Regions from separate parts of the Peribacillus sp. B-H-3 genome, predicted to be linked through region 1. Evidence: riboswitches for the same ligand, from Rfam matches in the RefSeq annotation. Region 1 holds a riboswitch; the other holds the start of a gene.
What was found. A riboswitch is a leader RNA that binds a small molecule or an ion and turns the genes downstream of it on or off. The one in region 1 is predicted to bind cobalamin.

Region 1 (3,992 bases):
TGACGGCGCTGTATTTAAGGATGAAGTTGAAAGCAAAGACATAATGGCTGTGCCAACTGTTTTTCTGAATGGAGAATCTTTCGGCAGCGGGCGTATGACACTTGAGGAAATCCTTGCGAAGATGGGAAATGGTCCTGATGCACGAGAGCTTGCTAATAAGGATCCATACGATGTCCTGGTTGTTGGAGGCGGACCTGCCGGTGCAAGTGCAGCAATCTATGCAGCCCGCAAAGGCATTCGCACAGGCATTGTTGCTGAACGTTTTGGCGGCCAAGTTATGGACACCTTGGGCATTGAGAACTTTATAAGTACAAAATATACTGAAGGTCCTAAGCTTGTCGCAAGTCTTGAGGAACATGTTAAAGAGTATGGCATTGATATATTGAACCTGCAGCGTGCCAAGCGGTTAGAAAAGAAGGACCTCGTCGAACTTGAACTAGATAACGGTGCTGTCCTGAAGAGTAAAACCGTAATCCTTTCAACGGGTGCCCGCTGGCGCAAAGTTGGCGTACCAGGTGAAGAAGAGTTCAAGAATAAAGGTGTAGCATATTGTCCGCATTGTGATGGTCCGCTTTTTGCAGGAAAGCATGTGGCGGTTATCGGCGGGGGAAATTCCGGCATTGAAGCGGCAATTGACCTCGCAGGCATCGTGAAACATGTAACTGTTCTTGAATTTATGCCAGAACTGAAGGCTGATGCTGTACTGCAAGAACGACTTTACAGCCTGCCTAATGTAACAGTTCTAAAAAATGTTCAAACAAAAGAGATTACCGGAACTGATAAAGTAAACGGCATTTCCTACATTGAGCGGGATACAGGAACCGTTCAGCGGGTTGAATTAGAAGGTGTGTTTGTTCAGATTGGCCTTGTGCCAAATACCGACTGGCTAGGCGATGCCGTTGAACTCACTCGCTTCGGTGAAATTGTTGTTGATAAGCAAGGTGCTACAAACCTAGATGGAGTGTTTGCTGCAGGCGACTGTACAAATAGTGCATATAAACAGATTATTATTTCTATGGGATCAGGTGCGACTGCAGCTTTAGGCGCATTCGATTACCTCATCCGCAACTAATTACATGTAAGAAAGCCGTTTCGCTATCTGTTTGATAGCAACCGGCTTTCTTTTTTTTGCATACTGTAAACTTCATGGAATGCTCTGCATAAATCTGTAAAAGAAAAGGGATAAAGCCCAGAGATGGTTAATCATCCCTGTATAGGACGCAAATTATGTCAGTTGCATATTATCTCTCAGATAGGGGTTTATTATTCTAGGAACCCTAGAAAACGATATAGCATTATCACCATATAGACTGAATTACATATTGGGAGCTTAACGACTTTCCACCTTAAATTTTCCTGGCATTCTGCACACTTTAGCTTTGTTGAATAACATTCAAATAGGCTTTTTCGTAAAGAGTGTTGTCTTTTAAATGGGACGAGGTTAAATTTACTTTTTATGGTATTATATTTACAAGAGTTTATTCAGCCAAACTAGCAGGTTAGTTGCATATTATTTGAAAATGTCGGCGGTACCCCAAGAGGAAATACAATCTTAATTTGACAGAATCTTTTTGCAATGCTAATATTTCTAATTAATTAGATGACGAAAAGATGTTTAAACTCTTATTCAGAGAGGTGGAGGGACTGGCCCGTTTGAAGCCAGGCAACCATTCAATTTGTCTTATTGGAGAAGGGGCTAGTTCCTGCAAAGCGATTGAGGCTTTGAGAAATAAGAGAGGTTACTGGCAAATAAGGCCTCTCTATTTATAAATGAAAAGGTTTTTATTTTTTACTACAGGATTTTGATTCCGTTATTTTCCCATAAAAACTTAATAAAGAATGCATCAGGTGCTGTGCAAAGTCTTGCTCAGCTTAAAAGGGAAGTCCGGTGAAATTCCGGCACGGTCCCGCCACTGTAAAGGAGAGCGACTTATCCGTTTACCACTGTTTCTGGAATGAAATGGGAAGGTGATAAGAGCGATGATTCTAAGTCAGGAAACCTGCCTGTTGTATGCACTTGTACTCTACGGACGATAGGGAAGTGATTATACGTGTTGAGAAAACCAGAAGGTCTCAACTCTAGTTAACGATGCGTAAAAATCTCCCTTTTCTACTAATAGGGAGATTTTTTTAGTTGAGGTCAAATTCATATAAGAAGGAGTTGTGTTTAAAAGATGAGCAAGGTTAAAAGTTCTAATTTAGGTTATCCAAGAATCGGTGAAAATAGGGAGTGGAAAAGAGTGATTGAACGGTTTTGGGCTGGGAAACTCGAACAAGAGGATTTCTTGGCACAAATAGAGGGTATTCGTCTTAACCATCTGTGTAAACAAAAAGAAAAAGGCATTGATCTTATTCCTGTTGGTGACTTTAGCCTGTATGATCATGTGCTCGATACGGCTATGATGTTCGGGTTAGTTCCCAAGCGATTTGAATACAGTGGGGGGAAAGTACCGCTTAAAACATACTTTGATATCGCACGAGGGACAAAAGAGGCCGTTGCTTCTGAAATGACCAAATGGTTTAATACCAACTATCACTATATTGTTCCGGAGCTTGAAGATGCAGTACCTGCTCTTGTTGATAATCGACCTCTCCATTTCTATAGAGAAGCCAAACAAAAATTAGATATTGAAGGTAAACCTGTGATACTAGGGCCTGTTACATTTGTAAAACTTTCAAAAGGTTATAACAAGGATGAGTTTAAAACGGTCATTGAGTCATTTATCCCCCTTTATTCGGAGGTACTCCGTGAATTACAAGAAGAAGGTGTACAGTGGATACAAATCGATGAGCCTATTTTGTCTACGACCCTATCTAAAGAAGAGGTTGCGTTATTTCATCATGTTTATGCCAGATTACATAAAGCAGCACCTGATATACGGGTGATCTTACAAACCTACTTTGAAGGTATCGACCATTACGAAGAAGTCATTTCCCTGCCTGTTCAGGGAATTGGACTTGATTTTGTACATGACAATGGACAGAATCTCACTTCTATACAGATGTATGGTTTCCCGAAAGACAAGGTACTCGCAGCTGGAGTCATCAATGGCCGAAACATCTGGCGTGCAGATCTTGATAAAAAATTTTCCCTTTTAAAAGAAATTGAGTCCTATGTTTCTAAAGAACAGTTGATTATACAGCCATCTTCAAGCCTGCTGCACACACCTGTGACAGTGAAAAATGAAGTAGGTCTTGAAGTGATATTGAAGGAAGCCTTATCATTTGCTGATGAGAAATTAAGTGAAGTGAATATTTTAATGAAAGGGATACAAAACGGAAAAGACAGTATCCAAGAAGAGATCTCATCCAGTCAGAATGCGATCTTGTTGTTAAATGAGCTGTCATCAAAAAATAGGCTGGAAGTTAACGAAAACATGGCGAAGTCACAAACATTAAAAATAGAACGCAAGGCATCATTTCAGGAACGCCAAATCATTCAAGAGAAGTTTTTTCAACTTCCTCTTCTGCCAACCACAACGATTGGCAGTTTTCCTCAAACTCAAGCAGTGAAAAAACACCGTTTACAGTGTCGGAAGGGGGAAATAAGTAATCATCAATATGATAGCTTTATTAAAGAAGAAATTCATCGGTGGATTAACATCCAAGAAAAAATTGGATTAGACGTCTTTGTCCATGGTGAATTTGAACGTACAGATATGGTTGAGTATTTTGGTGAAAAACTGGATGGATTTCAAATGACCACATTAGGATGGGTTCAATCCTATGGATCTCGTTGTGTAAAACCTCCAGTTATTTATGGTGATGTGTCTTATCGTGAACCAATGACGCTTAAAGAAACCTTGTATGCCCAGTCACTAACAGACAAACCCGTGAAAGGAATGCTGACGGGACCCGTCACCATATTGAATTGGTCATTTGTAAGAGAAGATATTCCACGCGATGAAGTCGCCAATCAAATCGCTCTTACTCTTCAAAAAGAAGTGGAAATTCTAGAGAGAAGTGGAATCCATATGATCCAAGTGGATGAA
Region 2 (3,992 bases), 2.3 Mb from region 1:
CCAGCCAATGATCTGCCGCAGCTCCTCCCCGCTCAAAGCGATCATCAGTGAGATGACCGCCCCTAAAAAGGAACTGAAGATAATACCCGTCAGGATAATGGTCTCAACCTTCATGGCCGGGTCAATTTTGCGCGAAAACCAAAGCACGATGAATATCGTAATCATTGAAAATACGATGCTGACAAGCGGCAATGTGAACAACCCTAAAAAAGGGATGGAAATGTTAAAGAATAATGTAAGGACCGCACCTGCAGAAGCGCCTGACGAAACACCGAGTGTATACGGATCAGCCAGCGGGTTCCGCAGCAGCCCCTGAAATGAAGCACCAGCAACAGCTAGGGAAGCCCCGACAAGCCCTGCTAAAATAACGCGCGGAAGCCTTATGTTCAACACTATATTCGTGTACATGGAATCTGTATAATCGAAGGGAAGGTGAAATACACCCTTCCCGATGATTTGGAGAATGCTTAAAAAAGGAACTGAAACACTGCCTATGGAAATACCCATGAGGGCTGCCCAAACTAAAAAAACAGCTGCAGCGGCATAGGCAAGCCCCCGATTATTTTTTAAACGTTTCCGGATAGACTGTTTTTGCAAGTTCCTCTACTCCTTCAGCAAGGCGCGGGCCTGAACGTGTCAAAAGATCTGTATTCACATCAAATACCCGTTTGTTCTTAACTGCTTTCACATCCTGCCAGCCTTTTCTGTCCAAGACCTGTTTGCTACCGCCATAAGTTGTGATAATGACGTCCGGATTATGCTTAATCATAGCTTCCTGATCCAATTTAACCCATCCATTTTGGTCTCCGGCTGCATTTTTAGCATGTATGATGCCTGTCATTTCATCCATAAAAGTATTTTTGCCTGTTGTATAGATTTCCGGTGCAGGAGACACTTCAAAAAGAACTTTCTTCTGCTCCTTAATGCCCTCCGCCTTTTTTTCTATCCCTGCTATTTTTTTCTTCATGCCGTCAATAAGCTGATCCGCTTTGATCTTTTCCCCTGTTGCCGTACCAATCAGTTCGATGCTTTGATATACTTTGTCAAAGCTTTGGGCATCATTTACCACAACAACAGGAATTCCGGCATCCTGCAGCTGTTTATGCAGGTCAGCTGCACTTTTTATAATAGATTCATGAGTCAGCACCAAATCCGGCTTCAAGGAAAGGATTTTTTCAACGTTGAATTCCATGCCGCCTATTTTTTCCTTATTCTTCACATCACTAGGATAGTTATCAAAATCAGAGACTCCCACAACCTCTTTGCCAAGGCCTAAAGCATAGGCGGTCTCTGTGTTGCTCGGAATGATGGAAACAATCCTCTTAGGTTTTTTTTCAATCTTTACTTCATTTCCGGAAGCATCTTTTACCTTCAGCGGAAATACTGCGGTTTGCTCCGTTTTATTTTTGCTTTCTCCTGAATCCCCCGTTTTCTTCTGTTCCGAGGCGCACCCTCCCATAAGCATGCCAATCAGAGTCATTAAAAACAGCAGTGAAAAGATTTTCTTCATTTTACACAACCTCCGCTTTCTTCATTTTTCCCGAAAACAAAAAAAACTCCAATAATCATTGGAGATAGCTGCATGGCAAAATATTAACCTTGTCCGCCACACACCTCCCCATCCTCGCGGGTTTATTGGTGTACAGTTACAGGCAGGTCTCCTGGCTTATGGTCATTGTCTGCAGCACCTTCCCGTAGCTTGTACAGTGGCCTATTGCTGCTTACTCCCATTTACAGTGGCGGGACCGCGCTGGCATTTCACCAGCTTCCCTTTTAAGTCTTAAGAAAGACACCCAGTACTGTTTTCACATTTATTTTGTTCATATCGATTATACACCAAACGATATTGAAAAAAAGAGATGTTTGCTGTTTATGCATGCAAATGTTTAGAAAATTCACAGAGCGGAAGTCAGGGAAAGGGATTGCATCAATCATCCGGCCATGAAATCGCTGTTTAAAAATAGAGGAAATCATCTAATAGCGCCAAACAAAAAAAGAGATTGATTGCCAATAAATCTGGCTGCTCGCCCTCTTTCCGGTCATGTCCTTCTCTATAGCCAGGATTTTATCTGTGTCCTGATGGAGTTCTTCTCAATCAGTCCCCGCTGCATACTGACTGGGCACTGACTATTATACTTTCTTATTTTTTCGTTAATAGCAGCAAGAAGAACGTCGGCTTTATCTTGCTCAACCGCTTCTTGCAGAAGATGTCTTATTTCCTGCTGGAGCATTACCCAGGGAGGCAGGTAGCCTGCATTTTTTGCTGTATTGACGAAGTTATCATACACATTTCCCGTAAAAAGCTTTTTGGGTAAAGGCTTTCCGTATCCTGGGTTTGATTTTAATCCGGCTTCATCTCTTTCATATTCTCTAAAAATCTCTGACATTAAGTCTCTTGGGCCTTCATTATTGGAATTCATGTCATCCCTCCTATTTCGGCTTGCTTTCTCTCTTGAATTATACCACCCGCCTTCTTGCCGGAACGCTGAATTATCTGAAAATTTTGTGTCAAAAAAAGCAGCACCCTTATTGGGTATGCCGCCTTCATCTATTGTTTCATCTTAATATATTTTTTTATCCTGGTAAAATTCAGTGCATATAGCACACCGCCAAATGCCAGTATGCCAGCAAGAACTCCGATAATCACAACAATTAATTCATTCACGTAAGTCGCTTTTGGAAAAAACAAAGCTATCAAAAGGCTTTTCAGCGCTGACACGACAAGTACCATAATGGCTGTGGAAGCGATGAGACTTATGAGCCTGAATTTTATATTTTTGAGATTGATGCCGATATTTCTATTTATAACGATGATATTTACAGTCAGAGATGTAAGATATCCAAAGTATGTTGCAATGATGAATCCGGACTCAGGATAGTAGTTTGGCAGGATAAAGTTCAAGGCCAGCTTAACAATGAGACCTGCTGCAAGACCAGCGATTGCTTTTTTTTGCTGATTCACTGTCTGAAGAATGGATGTTGTAACACCATAAATGGCAATAAGGAGCCCTGCCGGAGCGTAAACCTTCAAGAGCCCTCCCCCCATTTCAGGAGTTGCATTAGGAAACATAATATAATAAAGAGGCTCTGCTAAAGCAAACATCCCAAATGCTGCCGGCAGCATAATGGTCATCAGCACCAGGAAGGACTGATTCATTTGCTTTCTCATCAATTTATAATTTTTGGAAACAAAGGATTTCGTCATATTCGGGATGATTGATACACTGAGACCTGTCGTGATTGAAACCGGAAGCAATACAAGGACCTGGGCATATGAAATCACGCCATTAATGTCTTCAGCTTCATGCTGCTTAAAGCCGATATGCATTAAAATCCTATTAATCGAATACGAATCAATATTCTGATATAGTGGCAAGCTCATTCCCATCACAACAAAAGGAATCGAATGCTGAATAATTTCCTTGAAAATTTCCCTGATGGAAATATCCGGGCTGCCCTCTCTTGTCACAACTGGTCTGAAGATATGGTCCCTTCTTTTCCAAACCTGTTTAATGAGTACAGCAATTCCAAAAATAGCTCCGATAAACGCAGCAAAGGTGGCGACTCCCACTGCAGCAGTTACTGACAGATGCAGGATTTTTATTGTGACAAAAACTCCTGCCAAAATAAAAATAACCCTTGCAATTTGTTCCACTACAGTACTTACAGCTGGCGGGCCCATCGTCTGGTGCCCCTGGAAATAGCCGCGGAGAAAACTCATCGGCGGGACAATAATCAAGGCAAAGCTCACTAGCTTAATATTAAAGATGACACTTTCCAGCGAATTTCCGCTGCTGCTGTCATTCACAACGATCCTGGCCATTAAAGGGGAAAGCATATAGAGAACGAGAAAGGCGGTAAATCCAGAAGCCAGCATTAAAAGGATGCCTGATTTAAAAATTCTCTGCACCACATCCTGCCGTTCCAATTCATTATATTTAGATATCATTTTGGAAATGGCAAGCGGAATGCCCATAGTTGATAAGCTGATC

Region 2: another riboswitch for cobalamin. It lies ahead of ACN6MY_RS01140 (ABC transporter substrate-binding protein); the one in region 1 lies ahead of metE (5-methyltetrahydropteroyltriglutamate--homocysteine S-methyltransferase).

What each region holds. Positions count from the first base shown of each region.
Region 1 covers NZ_CP183879.1:2,598,664-2,602,655, forward strand. The annotation lists gene ahpF (alkyl hydroperoxide reductase subunit F) at 1-1,072, shown strand, start outside; SAM riboswitch class I at 1,621-1,736, shown strand; cobalamin riboswitch at 1,830-2,023, shown strand; gene metE (5-methyltetrahydropteroyltriglutamate--homocysteine S-methyltransferase) at 2,175-3,992, shown strand, end outside.
Region 2 covers NZ_CP183879.1:259,809-263,800, forward strand. The annotation lists gene ACN6MY_RS01135 (FecCD family ABC transporter permease) at 1-597, opposite strand, end outside; gene ACN6MY_RS01140 (ABC transporter substrate-binding protein) at 560-1,510, opposite strand; cobalamin riboswitch at 1,634-1,812, opposite strand; gene ACN6MY_RS01145 (DnaJ family domain-containing protein) at 2,052-2,420, opposite strand; gene ACN6MY_RS01150 (putative polysaccharide biosynthesis protein) at 2,549-3,992, opposite strand, start outside.